4 regions of the Methylobacterium sp. WL69 genome follow, and region 4 is predicted to be linked to each of the others. Evidence: riboswitches for the same ligand, from Rfam matches in the RefSeq annotation. Region 4 holds a riboswitch; each other region holds the start of a gene.
The links. A riboswitch is a leader RNA that binds a small molecule or an ion and turns the genes downstream of it on or off. The one in region 4 is predicted to bind cobalamin.

Region 1 (3,786 bases), on a different contig from region 4:
TGCGGCCGGTCTTCAGGATGACGTTGATGACGCCGCCGATGTTCTGACTGCCGTAGATCACCGAAGAGGGCCCGCGCACGATCTCGATGCGCTCCACGTCGGCGATGGACAGCTTCGACAGGTTGGCGGTGCCGGCGCGCCGGCCGTTCATGAGGACGAGGACCTGGCTCTTGAAGTCCTTGCCCTGTCCGTCCGTGGCGCCGCCGCGGATGTTGATGGAGGTCTGGCCCGGCGTCCATTCCGAGAAGAAGCCCACGGCGTTCTCGGCGAGGAGGTCGGTGATGGATTTGGCCGTCGAGGTCTCGATCATCGCCCGGTCGATGACCTGGACGGTGCCGGCGATCTCGGAGCGCGGCTCGGGCCGGCCGGTGGCGGTGACCACGAGCTGGTCCAGGGTGACCGCCTGCTCGCCCTGCGCTTGGGCGAAGGACATGAGGGCGGTCCCGCCGAGGCCGGCGAGGACGAGGCGGGAGACGACGCGCACCATCACGAATGGGTCCTCCACACGAGGACGGCGGAGGTCCGGGCGACGGAGAGGCGATGGCCGTCGGCGACGGGCACGGCCCGGGCGGCGAGGTGGTCCCGCAACTCGGGTCTACGCGGATCGTCCGGCGGCCAGCCGAGGCGGTCGGCCAGCGAGCGCGCCGTCCGCGCCACGTCGGCGACGACGGCCGTGAAGGTCCAGGCGGCCTCGGCGACGATGGCCGGCCGCTCGGCCGCCGACAGGCCGCGCAGGACGATGTCGACGCCGGGCGTCTCGTCCTCGCCGTGCCAGGCCTGCGGCAGACAGCCGGCGAGGCAGATGCCGCGGGGACCGTGCTGGGCCGGAACAACCCAGACCACGCTGCGGCGCGCCCATGTGCGGCAGCGCGCCAGGAAGGCCGCCGGTTCGGTGAGGGGTGCCGGCATGTTGGCGGCGAGCACCGTGTCGGCGCAGGCGGCGGGCAGGCCCGCCTCCTTCCAGCCGCCGCGGACGAGGCGGGGGGCGGGATCGAGGGCCTGCAGACGGCTTTGCATCACGGGGGCGGGCTCGACGACGCTCCAGGCCCGGCCCGGCACCCGCAGGTGTGCGCCGAGCTGGCCGCCGCCGGCCCCGATGTCGAGGAGGTCGCCGAGGTTCGGCACGGCGGCGCGGATCAGGGGGGCGACGCGGGCGACGTAGTCGGAGGTGTCGATGCCGGCGGCGTAGCGTTCGAGGGGGTCGACGCCGTCGGGCTCGGGCGAAGCGCCGCCCGATCCCGGCGGCGGCCCATGGTCGAAGCCTTGGGATTCGAAGCCTTGGGATTCATTGAGCCGGTTCGCCCCGGCGGCAGAGAATGGTGTCATCATCGGTCCTTCCCCGAACCTTGCGGGGCTGCCGATGAGGGGGCGCAGGCGCGCGCGGACGGGATGCCGCGCAAGGCATGCAACCCGTCAGGACACCCCGCCCACGAGATACGTTTCAGTCGAGGCAGGTCTCCTGGCTCGCGGGTCGGTGCCATCCGTCTGGTCTTCCCGGTGATGTCTCACCAGTGACGCTGATCGACGGGCGGCTCGCCGCTTACAGTTGCGGGGACAGCTTCGGCCTTGGTGCTCGCGCACCGCACCGAATTCCCTCTTCGCTCACCGTCTTGTGACGGCGAGAACCTTGACTGGCATTCAAGTGCTGGCGCGACCCCGTCGATGTCAACGGGTATGACGGGATCGGGCGCGGATAACCGCGATCGAGGGGCGACCGTGGCCGTTGAGCGACGATGGCTGGGGGGCGGTGAACCCGATGGGCCGGCGCCGCCTTGCGGCTCGGACGCGGCGCTTGTATGCGGCTGGATTGGGGAGCCGCGGGCTTCCCGCCCCCTGACTCCGAGAGGGATGGGACGACGATGGCGGGAGCCAATCCGGTCGCGATCATCATGGGCAGCCAGTCCGACTGGGCGACCATGCGCCATGCCGCCGAGACCCTCGACGCCCTCGGCGTCGCCCACACCGACCGCATCGTCTCGGCCCACCGCACGCCCGACCGCCTCGTCGCCTTCGCCAAGGGCGCCAAGGCCGAGGGCTTCCAGGTGGTCATCGCCGGCGCCGGCGGGGCCGCGCACCTGCCCGGCATGACCGCCGCCATGACCCCCCTCCCCGTCCTCGGCGTGCCCGTGGAATCGAAGGCCCTGTCCGGCCAGGACAGCCTGCTGTCCATCGTGCAGATGCCGGCCGGCATCCCCGTCGGTACCCTCGCCATCGGCCGGGCCGGCGCCGTCAACGCGGCGCTCCTGGCCGCCGCCATCCTGGCGCTCACCGATCCGGCCCTCGCCGGCCGCCTCGAAGCCTGGCGCGCCGCGCAGACCGCGAGCGTCGCCGACCATCCGCAAAGCGACCTCCCTTGACCGCCACACCAGAAGTCCAGCCCGGCTCCACCCTCGGTATCGTCGGCGGCGGCCAGCTCGGCCGCATGATCGCCCTGGCGGCCGCCAATTACGGCCTGAAGGTCCACGTCTTCGCCCCCGACGACGACAGCCCGGCCTTCGACGTCTGCGCCATGCGGACCGTGGCGGCCTACGACGACGTCGAAGCCCTGACGCGCTTCGCCGCCGGCGTCGATGTCGTGACCTACGAGTTCGAGAACATCCCGGCCGCCGCCGCCGAGGCGCTCGCCGCCAAGGCCCCCCTCCGCCCCAATGCCGGGGCCCTGGCCACGACGCAGGACCGGCTCGCGGAAAAGACCTTCATCAACGACCTCGGCATCGAGACCGCCCCGTTCCGCATCGTCGATACGCCCGACGACCTCGTGCGGGCCCTCGACGCCATCGGCCGGCCCGCGATCCTGAAGACGAGGCGCTTCGGCTACGACGGCAAGGGCCAGCGCATGATCCGGGCGGAGGGCGACGTCGACGCCGCCGCGATCCTGGCCGAGTTCGACGGCGCCCCCTGCATCCTCGAGGGCTTCGTGCCGTTCGAGACGGAGATCTCCGTGGTGGCCGCCCGCGGCCCCGACGGGGCGTTCGCCGCCTACGAGCCCTGCGCCAACGAGCACCGCGACCACATCCTCGCCGTCACCCGCGTGCCCGCCCCCGGCATCGCGCCGCAGACCGAGGCCGCCGCCATCGGCATGGCCCGGCGCATCGCCGAGGCTCTGGACTATGTGGGCGTCCTCGCCGTCGAGATGTTCCTGGTGCCGCAGGGCGACGGCCCGGCCCGGGTGGTGGTCAACGAGATCGCCCCGCGGGTCCACAATTCCGGCCACTGGACCATCGAGGGCGCCATCACCTCGCAATTCGCCCAGCATGTCCGCGCCGTCTGCGGCTGGCCGCTCGGCGACCCCGCCCGCGTCGGCGGCATGGCTGTCGAGATGCACAACCTCATCGGCGACGAGGTGTCGGACTGGGCCGGCCTCCTGGCCCAGTCGAGCGCGCACCTGCACCTCTACGGCAAGGGCGAGGCCCGGCCCGGCCGCAAGATGGGCCACGTCACCCGCCTTCTTCCGAAAACCTGATCGTCTCGCGAGCGTCCTCATGACCGACCTCAGCCTTGCCGCCGCCCAGACCCTCGTCGCCAAGGCCCTGGAGGCCGGACGCGCCCACGGCCTGAAGCCCCTCGTGGTGGTGGTGTTCGACGCCCGCGGCGCCCTCAAGGCCCTGGCGGCCGAGGACGGCACGTCCCTGCGCCGGGCCGAGATCGCCATGGGCAAGGCCAACGGCGCCCTGGCCCTGGGCCTCGGCTCGCGCGCCATCGCCAAGCGCGCCGAGGCCGACCCGACCTTCATCGCCGCCGTGAGCCACCTCGTCGGCCCGGCCGCCCTGGTGCCGGTGCCGGGCG
Region 2 (3,786 bases), on a different contig from region 4:
ACCCAGGACAGGATCATCAAGTCGTTCCCCGAGGTCGCCTCGGTCTACGGCAAGGCCGGTCGGGCCAACACCGCGACCGACCCGGCGCCGTCCGAGATGTTCGAGACCATCGTCAACCTGAAGCCGAAGGCGGAGTGGCGACCCGGGGTCACGACGGCGAGCCTGAAGGCCGAGATGGACGCCGCGCTCCAGTTCCCCGGGGTCTCGAATGCCTGGACCCAGCCGATCCGCGCCCGCATCGACATGCTCTCGACCGGCATCCGTACGCCGGTCGGGATCAAGGTGCTGGGGACGGACCTTTCCGAGATGGAGAAGGTCGCCCGCCAGGTCGAGGCGGTGGTGAAGGCGGTGCCGGGCACGTCGAGCGCCTACGCCGAACGGGTGCAGGGCGGCTACTTCCTCGACATCACCCCCGACCGCGAGGCGCTGGGCCGGTACGGGCTGACCGTCGGCGACGTGCAGGACGTGATCGGGATGGCGCTCGGCGGCGAGAGCGTCACCAACACCGTCGAGGGCCGCGAGCGCTACACCGTCAACGTACGCTACCCGCGCGCCTTCCGCTCCGACCCGCGCTCCATCGCCTCCGAGGTTCAGGTGCCGATCCCGGGTGGGGGCACGGTACCGCTCGGTGAGGTCGCCAAGGTTCAGTTGAACCGTGGCCCGACCCAGATCCGGACCGAGAACGGGCAACTCGCGGTCTTCATCTACGTCGACGTCGCCGGTCGCGACCTCGGGGGCTACGTCGCCGAGGCGCGGGCGGCGGTCGCCAAAGAGGTGAGCCTGCCGCAGGGTACCCTCGTGCAGTGGAGCGGTCAGGTCGAGTACCTCGACCGGGCGACGGCCCGGCTCAAGGTCGTGGTGCCGCTGACGCTGCTGATCGTGTTCCTGCTGCTGTACCTCAACTTCCGTCGACTGACCGAGACCCTGATCGTGATGCTGTCGCTGCCGTTCGCGCTCGTCGGCGGGGTCTGGCTGATGTGGTGGATGGGCTTCAACCTGTCGGTGGCGGTGGCCGTCGGCTTCATAGCACTGGCAGGCGTCGCGGCCGAGACCGGGGTGATCATGCTGGTCTACCTCGATCATGCGCTGGCCGAGATCCGGGCCGGATGCGACCGCGCCGGACGGGCACTCACCCGTGCCGACCTGCGGAGGGCCATCATGATCGGCGCGGTGGAGCGGGTGCGTCCGAAGATGATGACGGTGGTCGCCATCATGGCCGGGCTCCTGCCGATCCTGTGGAGCACCGGATCGGGCTCTGAGGTTATGCAGCGGATCGCGGTCCCCATGATCGGCGGCATGGTCTCGTCGACCGTCCTGACCCTCGTGGTAATCCCTGCGGTCTACGGCCTGGTGAAGGGCTGGGGACTGCCGCGGTCCGAACCGAATGCCATCGACCCCGAGGCCCGACTTGTAACGTTATGAACACACAGGGCGGAAAACCCCGAAGCGACATTGACGCTGGGCCATTCCCTCAGGTCCTGTATGTCCGACGGTTCCTCCCCGGAGGATCAAAAGGGAACGCGGTGAGGATGAGGTCCGAAAGGGCCTTCCCGAAGCCGCGGCTGCCCCCGCAACTGTAAGCGGCGAGCCCATCATCAACACGTCACTGGGTCTTCGGGCCTGGGAAGACGATGAGAGGGCGGTGACCCGCGAGCCAGGAGACCTGCCGTCAGTCGTGGTCACACGCGAAACGCATCGGGCGGGGTGTCCTGATGGGTGTCGAGGCGCCCGGCTGCCCTAACGGCAGGCAAGCGCCCAGGCCTCGTTCGCGGTGACGTGCCACAGACGTCGCCCGAGGCTTGTCCCGTGTCCTTTCCTTCCCGAACCGCGTGCTTGCGCACGCTCGCGCTCGCCTGCGCCGCCCTTTCCGGTCCCGTGCTCGCGCAACAGGCCGCCGCCCCCTTCGCCGATGTCCCGCGCGGGGCCGAGGCGGCCGTCACGCTCTCCGAGCTTTCCGTCTCCGCCACCGGCGTGCCGACGCCCGTCGACCAGGTCGGATCAAGCGTCACCGTGCTCACCGCCGCCACCCTGGAGGCCCAGCAGCGCCGCACCGTCCCGGATGCCCTCCAGCAGGTACCGGGCCTCAACGTCGTGCAGACCGGCGGCCCGGGCGGTCAGACCTCGGTGTTCATTCGCGGCTCGAACTCGAACCACGTGAAGGTGCTCATCGACGGCATCGACGCGACCGACCCGTCGAACCCGAACGGCTCCTTCGACTTCGGGCAACTCCTGACCGACGACCTCTCCCGCATCGAGGTGCTCAGGGGTCCCCAGAGCGGCCTCTATGGCAGCGACGCCATTGGAGGCGCGGTCTCCTTCACGACGAAGCGTGGCGAGGGACCGGCCAGGGCCACCGCGCGGATCGAGGGCGGCTCGTTCGGTACCTTCAACCAAAGCGGCAGGATCAGCGGGTCGGAGGACGGCTTCGACTATTCGGTCTCGATCCAGCACTTCCGTGCGGCCGCGACGCCGGTGACGCCGCCGAACCTCGTCCCGCTCGGCCGGGCGATCCATCCGAATTTTTACGACAACGAGACCGTCTCGGCGAAGTTCGGCTACCAGTTCACCGACACCTTCCGCATCAACTCGGTGACGCGCTTCATCAATTCCCGCCTCCTGTTCACCGGCACCGACTTCAGCACCTTCCCGGCCTTCCCGGCGGCGTTCCGGAGTGCCGCCGACGTGCAGCAGGTCTTCACCCGCAACGAGGCCGAATGGACGCCGTTCGCCGGCTTCCACAACCTCTTCGCCATCAACTACTCGAACCTGTTCAACAGACAGCAGGGCCCCCTAGACCCCCTTGCCACGCCGGACGCGACAACGGGCCTGGGCGAGCGCACGCGCTACGAGTACCGCGGGGACTACCAGCTCTCGCCCGGCAATCTGATCCTGTTCGGGGCGCAGCGTGACGACGAGAGCCTGTCGACCACCGACCCGAGCCCGTTCGGGGCCGGCAACCTGCGGGCGAGGAACGGCAACACGGCCGGCTACGGGGAGGTGCAGCTAACGCCCTTCGAGCGGGCGGCGTTCGTGGCCAACATCCGCCACGACGAGAACGACGCGTTCGGGCCGGCCACCACTTTCCGCGTCGCGCCGAGCTACATTCTGCCCTTCACCGAGACCCGGATCAAAGGTAGCGTCGGCACCGGCTTCAAGGCGCCGACCCTGAGCCAGCTGTTCCAGAGCTTCCCGGCCTCGAACTTCTTCGCCAACCCGAACCTCAGGCCTGAGGAGAGCCTCGGCTACGACGCCGGCATCGAGCAGCCCCTGGGGGACCGCGTCCTCGTCGGCGCGACTTACTACGCCAACGACTTCAAGAACCTCATCACCTCGAACGCGACGTTCACCTCGAACGAGAACGTCGGCCGGGCCGAATCGTACGGGGCGGAAGCCTTCGTCGCTGTCCGGTTCTCCGATACCCTTACGGGCCGGGTCGACTACACCAACACGGTGACCAAGAACGAGATCACCAACCAGGAGCTCCTGCGACGGCCCCGCCACAAGGGCAGCGCGACAGCCTTTTGGACCCCCCTCCCGGGCCTGACCGTCAGCGGGACCGTGATCGTGCTCGGCCACTTCGTCGACGGCAACCGCGACTTCTCGGTGGCCCGGCTCAAGAACCCGGGCTTTACCCTGGTCAACTTCGCGGTGAACTACGACGTCAGCGAGACGGTGAGCGTGTTTGGGCGGGTCGATAACCTATTCGACCGCCGCTACGAGAACCCCACCGGCTTCCTCGGGGCAGGCCTCGCCGTGTACGGCGGCGTCCGCCTGACCGCGTTTTGA
Region 3 (3,786 bases), on a different contig from region 4:
TTGGAGCGGACCGAGTTGTCCTCGATCAGGGGGCGCGGCCCAAAGTACCGAAACCGCATCGAGCCGAACCAGCCCAAGCCCTCGCCAAAATTGAATCCGGCCGACGCGATGGTGGTCGGGGCCTCGGGCACCCGGTTGCCGGCAGGGTCCCGGTCCGCAAAGCGGGCGTTGGTGACCGTCAGGTCCCCCTCCAGCGAAAGCCAAGGCGTGACCGCGTAGCGGTTGGTCCACTCGACGCCGAAGCGCCGCGTGGGGCGGCTCGGCTCGGTGGTGCCGGTGTCGCCCTGGAACAGGTTCTCGGAGGCGAAGTCGAGTTGGAACAGTGTCACCGCCGTCTCCAGGCCGGCGATGCTGCGGTTGCGCAGGCCGATCTCGGACCCCGTCGAGGGCACCAGGAAGGGCGAGCGGCTGATGTTGAACAGCGGGCTTGCCGGATCGACGGTGGCGGTCACGCCGCGAGCGTCGTTCGAGTGGAAGCCGCCGCCGTAATTCACGAACAACTCGGTATCGAACCAGGGACCGAGCACCAGGCCGAGCTTCGGGTTGACGATGCTATCGCGCGCCTTGCCGGAGTTTGCCGCCGTGTCGGATACGACGTCGGCGTAGTAGGTATCCGCCCGGAAGCCGACGCTGGTGCGGAGCCAGTCGGTCCAGCGTAGCCGGTTCTCGTAGTAGAACGCCCCGCTCGCCTCCAGCACGCGGTCGTCGAGGACGGTCGAGCGATACTGCCGGTTCGTGGTGTTGAACAGACCCACCCGGATCGAGTCCGTTCGGGTCTGGACGCCGATCTCGTTCTCCATCGGCATCCCGAACAGGTCGCCCTGGAAGGTATGGCCGACCTCGCCGCCGCCGAGTACCCGGCTGTCGCGCTGGCGGAACTGGTCGCCGTTCACCGGGTCGTTGAGGAAGTAGGTGAAGTCGTTGAACAGGTTCATCTGGTAGCGGATGAGGTAGGCGTTGGCCCGCGTGATCCCGATGTCGCTGGTCTGGCTCCAGCGCCCGGAGAGTGAGAAGCGGCCGGTATCGCCGCCATCGGTCGGGTTCAGGGTGCCGAAGCGCCCGATGATGCCCTCCGAGACCGCCCGCTCCGGGATCTGGTTGGTGGCGTTCCACTTGGCCCAGTAGGCCATTCCGGTGAGCGAGAACCCGTCCAGCGCCGTGCCCTGGCTGTAGCGGACGACGCCGTTGAGTTTGCGTAGGCGGTCCGGCACGTCCCACGGACCGTCATAGGTCTGGGCCTCGCCGGCCACGAGGAGGGTGCCCTGGCCGAGCGGCGTGGAGGCGATGGTCAACGCTCGCTTGAAACCGAAGGAGCCGAACGAGGTCAGGGCGAGGTTACGGTCCACCTTGTCGAGGTAATCGATCCGCACCGACCCGGCCGAGGCGAAGTCGCCGTCGCGGACGAAGTACGGCCCCTTGTGGAACTCGACGGCGCCGACAAGTTCGGGGATGAGGAAGTTGAGGTCGGCGTAGCCCTGCCCATGGGCATGGGTCCGCATGTTCACCGGCATGCCGTCGACCGAGATGGCGATGTCGGTGCCGTGGTCGAGGTTGAACCCGCGCAGGAAGAACTGGTTGGCCTTCCCCTCCCCAGAATGCTGGGTAACGATCAGGCCCGGCACGCTCTCCAGAACCTCGCCGGGTCGGGTGATCGGGCGGCTGTTGATCTGCGCGCCTGAAATCACTCCAGCGCTCGCCGCATCGACAGTTCTGAGGCTACCGCCGATGCCAGTGACACCGCCGACGTACCCTGCGCTCGCGGCAGGCCCGGTCGTATTGGTGGCTGGCGCCTCCGCCGTCACTGAGAGTTCCGCCAGATTGGCTTCTGCTGCCTGGGAAGAGGCTCGTTGAGCCTGAGCGCCGTAGGGTACGAGGCTGGCGCAGGAAGCGAGCAGAAGGGCTTGGTAGGCGGGCCGTGAACGAACGGGCGACATAGGACCTCGGGCGACGTCTGTGGCACGTCACCGCGAAGACGCCGGTCCGCCCGCGACATGCGAACGCCTCGACACCCACCAGGACACCCCGCCCGATGCGTTTCGCGTGTGACCACGACTGACGGCAGGTCTCCTGGCTCGCGGGTCACCGCCCTCTCATCGTCTTCCCAGATCCTCGCAGATCCAGTGACGTGTTGATGATGGGCTCGCCGCTTACAGTTGCGGGGGCAGCCGCGGCATCGGGCCAAGCCCTCACCGCGTTCCCTTTTGATCCTCCGAGGAGGAACCGTCAGGCACAAGGAGCCTCATCAGGCGACACAGCGTCAATGCCGGTTCGAGACTTTCCAGGTCCGTGTGCTCGGTAGGTGACAAGCGAACCCTTGGGAGCGCTCGCTTGGAGTGACCGCGTAACGCCTGCTTCGAACGTTTGCTGCTTGAGAGCGGACCGGCGGAAATCCACCCAACCCGGTCATTCCCGGGTGTCCGTTAGACGGTCGTCGAGCGGACACCCGGTGCCAGCATCTGAGGCCACCGGTCGTCCTTCCCGGGCCACGTCTCACAAGACCCGTACGATGGTTTTCTCGGTAACGGGGGGACTACCGGACACGATGAGAAGTCGAAGGGCCTTCTTGAGGCCCACGGTCGCAAGGCCTACGCCCGGCGGCAGGACCCCGTGGCCACCAAGCCGAGGGTGGTCCCAGCCGGTGCCGTTCAGAGCCTGGTGGTGAGGTTGGTCAGCCAGGCCGGTGAGGCGTTGACCAAGACGGTCTCGGCCGCCTTGTCGTAGCCCGAAGCGATCATCAGGCCAGTGGTCACGAGGATGAGACCGAGCGCAGCCTTCAACCCTTTTCCCAGCCCCATTATCCGGTCGCGCCAGCGCATCAACACCTCTCGCGACAACGTGCCGAGCAGGAGCAGCGGCAGGGCTGCGCCAAGGCCGAACAGGAGCATGGTGAGCGCGACCACGCCAAGGTCGCGACCCTGGGAGGCGAGCAGCGAGGCCGCCCCGAGGGTCGGTCCGACGCAGGGGCTCCAGACCGCGCCAAGGAGCATCCCGACGCCGAACTGGCCGAGCAGGCCGGCGGTCGAGAAGCCGCCGAACCGGCTCTCCGTCCAGTTGCTCACCGGACCGGCGGCCACAGCGAGCCGCGTCTGGGCCGCCGGGACCATCAGGACCAAGCCGACCAGGATCAGCATGACGGCCGCGCCGGTCCGGAAGATGCCGGCATCGAGGCCGATGGCGAACCCCACGGTCGCCACGAACAAGCCGATGACCACGAAGGACAGGGCGAGGCCGGCGGCGAGCGCCGCCGGGCCGAGCCTGTGCTCCGACGCCGCCGCGCCGAGCACCAGCGGCAGCAATGGCAGCACGCAGGGTGACAGCACCGAGAGGATGCCGGCGAGGAAGGCGAGGCCCAGGCTCGTGACCATGACGGCTCAGATCGCCTTGTCGAGGAGCGACGAGATCGCCTCGGGCTTGGTCTCGCCGGCCGAGCGGCCGGTTTCCTTCTCGCCCTTGTAGGTGATGAGCGTGCTCTGCATCGTCGCGCCGAACTTCTTGACCACGTCCTTGCGGCTGTCGAAGTCGACGTCGAACACCTGCAGGTCCTTGAACTTCGGGTCGGCCTCAAGCTTCGACAGGATCGGCTTCTGGGCAGCGCAGGTCGTGCACCACGGGGCGGTGATGTGCACGAGGATCGGCTTGCCGGCCTTCTGGGCGGCCTCGAACGCGGCGGGGGTGTAGGTCATCTCAGCAGCGCCGGCGCCGGTTCCGAACAGCATGGGGGCGACAGCGAAGGCGGCGAGTAGGATGCGTCGGGTGGTCATTGGTGCTGATCCTCGGATGGCGGGA
Region 4 (3,786 bases):
GCCAGGAACTCGTTGCGGAACCCGAACACGGTGCCCCGGACCGTGGCGTCGAGGCGGTTCCCGACCTGCTCCTGCTGATGGTAGATCTCGAGGTAGTCCGAGCGGTCGATGCGGCCGGTGGAGCGGTTGAACGCATATTGCTCGACGTCGAGCCACTGGCGCCGGCTCTGGAGCCGGTAGGCGGTGTTGCGCACGGTGATGTCAGCGCTCGGGCTCCACTCGGTCTTGAGCTGGGTCCAGTTGTCCGTCCAGAAGATCTTGGCGTCGCGGACGTTGTAGTTGTTGAACCGGATGGAATCGAGGATCCGACCGTTGACGAGCGGCGTGCCCCAGTAGCGGGCCGGCTCCTGATAGCCGAGGTCATGGCTCAGGGTGAAGGCGAGGTCGGGGGCCGCCTGCAGGGTCAGGGCGCCCGAGACCGCGAGGTTGCGAAAGTCTCCGTCGGGCTGCATCCAGCCGCCGGAGCGGTTGCCGCTGATGTTGAAGCGGTATGCCAGGGCCTCGCCGATGGGACCGCCGGAATCCAGGGCGAGGCGGGCGAGGCCATCGGACCCGACCGCCGCGCGGGCCTCGTTGAGGGGCGTGAACACCGGCTTCTTCGTCACCACGTTGACGACGCCGCCGATGGCCCCGTCGCCGTAGAGCACCGAGGCCGGGCCGCGCAGGACCTCGATGCGCTCGACGTTCCAGGTGTCGAACGGGAAGGTGACGGTGCCGGCCCCCACGTAGAGGCGCGTGCCGTCGTAGAGCTGCTGGATCGAGTTCGGGCCGGCGAACCCGCGGGCCGTGAAGGCGCCGTTGCCGTTGCCGGGGGCCGCCACGGTGGTGATGCCCGTGGCGTTCTCGGTCACGGCCTCGGCGACGGTGTTCTGGCCGCGTCGGCGTGCGGTCTCGCCTGAGATCACATCGACGCTGGCGGGCGTCTCCAGGGGCGTGAGGCCGAGGCGGCTGGCGCCGCGATCCACGTTACGCAGGTTCAGTCCGGTGGGCGCGACGCCGGAGCCCGCCACCGACAGGGTGTCGAGGGTGACGGCGGGCTCCTGTGCCGAAGCGGCGAGGGGCGCAAGAACGACAAGGGGCGCGAGAACGAGAAAGCTTGCCCCGATGCCCCCGTGACCGGGACGGAGGGAGGGCAGGGCGGAACGCGGGAAGAACGACATAAGGGTGAGGACAGTCCGAGGGTACGCGTCGCTCGCACCGACGCTCCGACGACACCTAAAACGAATGTTATAATGTTACAATCGCTTTGTCCCGGCATCGCTTGACCGTGCTGCGACGCGCGAACGCCATGGCCGCTGGGAAGCGGCACGCGATCACGGTCGACGGGCAGTTGGGGCGGTGGCGCGGGCAGGCACATGCGGAAACGGCGTGCGCGCGCGAAGGCGCGATGTGGCACGTCACCGCGAACTGGGCCGATGCACTCCGCCCACGGCGGACGCCTCGACACCCACCAGGACACCCCGCCCGATGCGTTTCGCGTGTGACCACGACTGACGGCAGGTCTCCTGGCTCGCGGGTCATCGCCCTCTCATCGTCTTCCCAGATCCTCGCGGGTCCAGTGACGTGTTGATGATGGGCTCGCCGCTTACAGTTGCGGGGGCAGCCACGGCATCGGAGCAAAGCCCCTCACCGCGTTCCCTTTTGATCCTCCGGGGAGGAACCGTCGCCCTCAAGCTAGGCCGGGGCCGGACATCCCGTCAACCCGAGCGCGGCAAGGCCTCTGCACGGGCTCGGAGACACGGCTGCCACGCAAGGCGCTCGTTGGCACAGGGTCTCAGGGGACGGAACCGTTTCCGGCATCGGCAGCCAGCCGGTCCTGGAGGCGCCAATGGGTCGTGTCACGGTAAGCGGACCACAGGTCGTTGTAGCGGTCACCCCACGACGCAAGCTCCGTCGGCCTGCCGCTGTCGACGAGCAGGCGTCCGCCACGACCACGATGTGATCGGCCTGCGCGATCGTCAGGCCTGCGGCCGATCCCACGGGCATCAATGAGCTTCGGACTGCCACCGTGCATCCGGTCGGCGATCCTGAAGGGGGTCCCTGCAACGGGAACCGAACGAACATGGAATCGGTGATTGACCTCTGATTAGAGTTATTCTAATTCAGAACGGAGCGGGCAGCTGGGCTGCCCATCCGACCGGGAGAGACACGATGCCGAGCAACCACAGCGCCGCCTGCGAGAGCTGCCGCTTCTTCGACGACCACAAGCTCAACGGCGGCGTGGCGGCCGGCGACGCGGGTCTGTGCCGCTTCAACCCGCCCGTGAGCCAGCCCGAGCCGAAGTCCCCGGGCCTGTGGCCGGTGGTGGCCTCCAAGGATTGGTGCGGTCACTTCACCGCCGAGATGACCGCCGCCGAATAGGCGCGTTCTCCCTCACGCAGCCTGGAGCCGGTGCGAGAGCACCGGCTTTTTGCGTTCGGGACCGGGCCGGAGTCGCGGGAGCCGGATTCCCGCGGCGGTGATGCGCGGCGGTCATGATCCGGTCACCTTCGCATCCGATGGCGAAGCATCACGGCACGGGGCGACGACCGCGTGCGGCCCGGTGGCGCTCCTTCAGGCGGCTCCGGCGGGTCGGCACGGCATCGGCTTCATGGCGCCCCCCGGCAGGTTTTCGAAGTTTGAGGATACCCAACGCATGATCGACCGATCGACCCTCGCCGCTCTGGCCGGCCTGACCCTGGCCGCGCTGCCCGGGTCCGCCCTGGCCGCCACGCCCAACGACGCGACCGGGACCTACCTCACAGAGGATGGCCGTGCCCGCATCCGTGTCGAGAAGTGCGGCCCGCAGAACACCAACCTGTGCGGCTACGTCGTCTGGTTGAAGGTGCCCCTGAACGACAAGGGCCAGCCCCGCGTCGATTTCAAGAATCCCGACACCAAGAAGCAGGCCCGCCCGTCGCTCGGTCACCAGCTCATCATGGGCCTGAAGCCGGATGCTGATGCGCGCTACGCCGGCAAGATCTACAATGCCGACGAGGGCAAGTTCTACGACGTGACCATGTGGGCCGATCAGCCCACCGAGCTGTCTGTGCGCGGCTGCATGCTCGGCTTCCTGTGCGGATCGCAGACCTGGAGCAAGGTCAACGACGTCGTTCCGGGCCAGCTCACGGCGGCGACGAACCAGCCGGGCGGACCCCGGTCCGATGCGGAATGGGCCCCCAAGGCCGCGGCTCCGAAGCCCGGAGCAAAGCCGGCCGCAGCCCCCGGCGCCGCGCCCGCGGCGCCCGCCGCGGAGTAGGCTCTCGCGTCGTCCGGATCGGGCGACAAGGTCAGGCGGACAGATTCGAGCCGGCTTCGCCCCGCGGAACCGGCTTTTTCGGATCTGGATCAGTCCACCAGGGCCGCGTAGGTCAGCACCCGCAATTCGCGCCGGATCGGCAGGGCCGAGGACGGGATGAGCTGGGCCAGGAGAACCACCGCGAGGTCCTCGGCCGGGTCGACCCAGAACGCGGTGCTGGCGAGCCCGCCCCAGGCGGCTTCGCCCGGTGTCCCGACGATCTGCGCCCGGGCCGGATCGAGCATCACAGAGAAGCCGAGGCCGAAGCCGATGCCCGTGTAGGCCGTCTCGGAGAAGCGCGGCTGGCCCATGGCGGCAAGATCGCCGTCGAGGTGGTTCGCGAGCATGAGCGCGACGGTCTTGCGCCCCAGGAGCCGCACGCCGTCGAGTTCCCCGCGTCCGAGCAGGAAGCGGCAGAAGCGCATGTAGTCCCCCGCCGTGGAGACGAGGCCGCCGCCGCCCGAGGCCACCACCGGGGGCGACGCGAACCGACTGCCGACGCAATCGTC

Region 1: it holds a riboswitch for cobalamin, as region 4 does, so the genes downstream of both, FV218_RS13815 (class I SAM-dependent methyltransferase) here and FV218_RS16745 (TonB-dependent siderophore receptor) in region 4, are expected to answer to the same signal.
Region 2: it holds a riboswitch for cobalamin, as region 4 does, so the genes downstream of both, FV218_RS00370 (TonB-dependent receptor) here and FV218_RS16745 (TonB-dependent siderophore receptor) in region 4, are expected to answer to the same signal.
Region 3: it holds a riboswitch for cobalamin, as region 4 does, so the genes downstream of both, FV218_RS00430 (TonB-dependent receptor) here and FV218_RS16745 (TonB-dependent siderophore receptor) in region 4, are expected to answer to the same signal.

What each region holds. Positions count from the first base shown of each region.
Region 1 is NZ_VRUZ01000047.1:17,849-21,634, forward strand. Features, by position in the region: gene FV218_RS13810 (TonB-dependent receptor) at 1-487, opposite strand, end outside; gene FV218_RS13815 (class I SAM-dependent methyltransferase) at 487-1,326, opposite strand; cobalamin riboswitch at 1,432-1,645, opposite strand; gene purE (5-(carboxyamino)imidazole ribonucleotide mutase) at 1,860-2,357, shown strand; gene FV218_RS13825 (5-(carboxyamino)imidazole ribonucleotide synthase) at 2,354-3,463, shown strand; gene FV218_RS13830 (heme-binding protein) at 3,483-3,786, shown strand, end outside.
Region 2 is NZ_VRUZ01000001.1:71,798-75,583, forward strand. Features, by position in the region: gene FV218_RS00365 (CusA/CzcA family heavy metal efflux RND transporter) at 1-1,422, shown strand, start outside; cobalamin riboswitch at 1,474-1,686, shown strand; gene FV218_RS00370 (TonB-dependent receptor) at 1,834-3,786, shown strand.
Region 3 is NZ_VRUZ01000001.1:85,125-88,910, reverse strand. Features, by position in the region: gene FV218_RS00430 (TonB-dependent receptor) at 1-1,817, opposite strand, end outside; cobalamin riboswitch at 2,040-2,240, opposite strand; gene FV218_RS00425 (cytochrome c biogenesis protein CcdA) at 2,646-3,365, opposite strand; gene FV218_RS00420 (thioredoxin family protein) at 3,372-3,761, opposite strand.
Region 4 is NZ_VRUZ01000071.1:5,084-8,869, reverse strand. Features, by position in the region: gene FV218_RS16745 (TonB-dependent siderophore receptor) at 1-1,160, opposite strand, end outside; cobalamin riboswitch at 1,478-1,680, opposite strand; gene FV218_RS16740 (hypothetical protein) at 2,152-2,361, shown strand; gene FV218_RS16735 (DUF2147 domain-containing protein) at 2,636-3,238, shown strand; gene FV218_RS16730 (serine hydrolase domain-containing protein) at 3,328-3,786, opposite strand, start outside.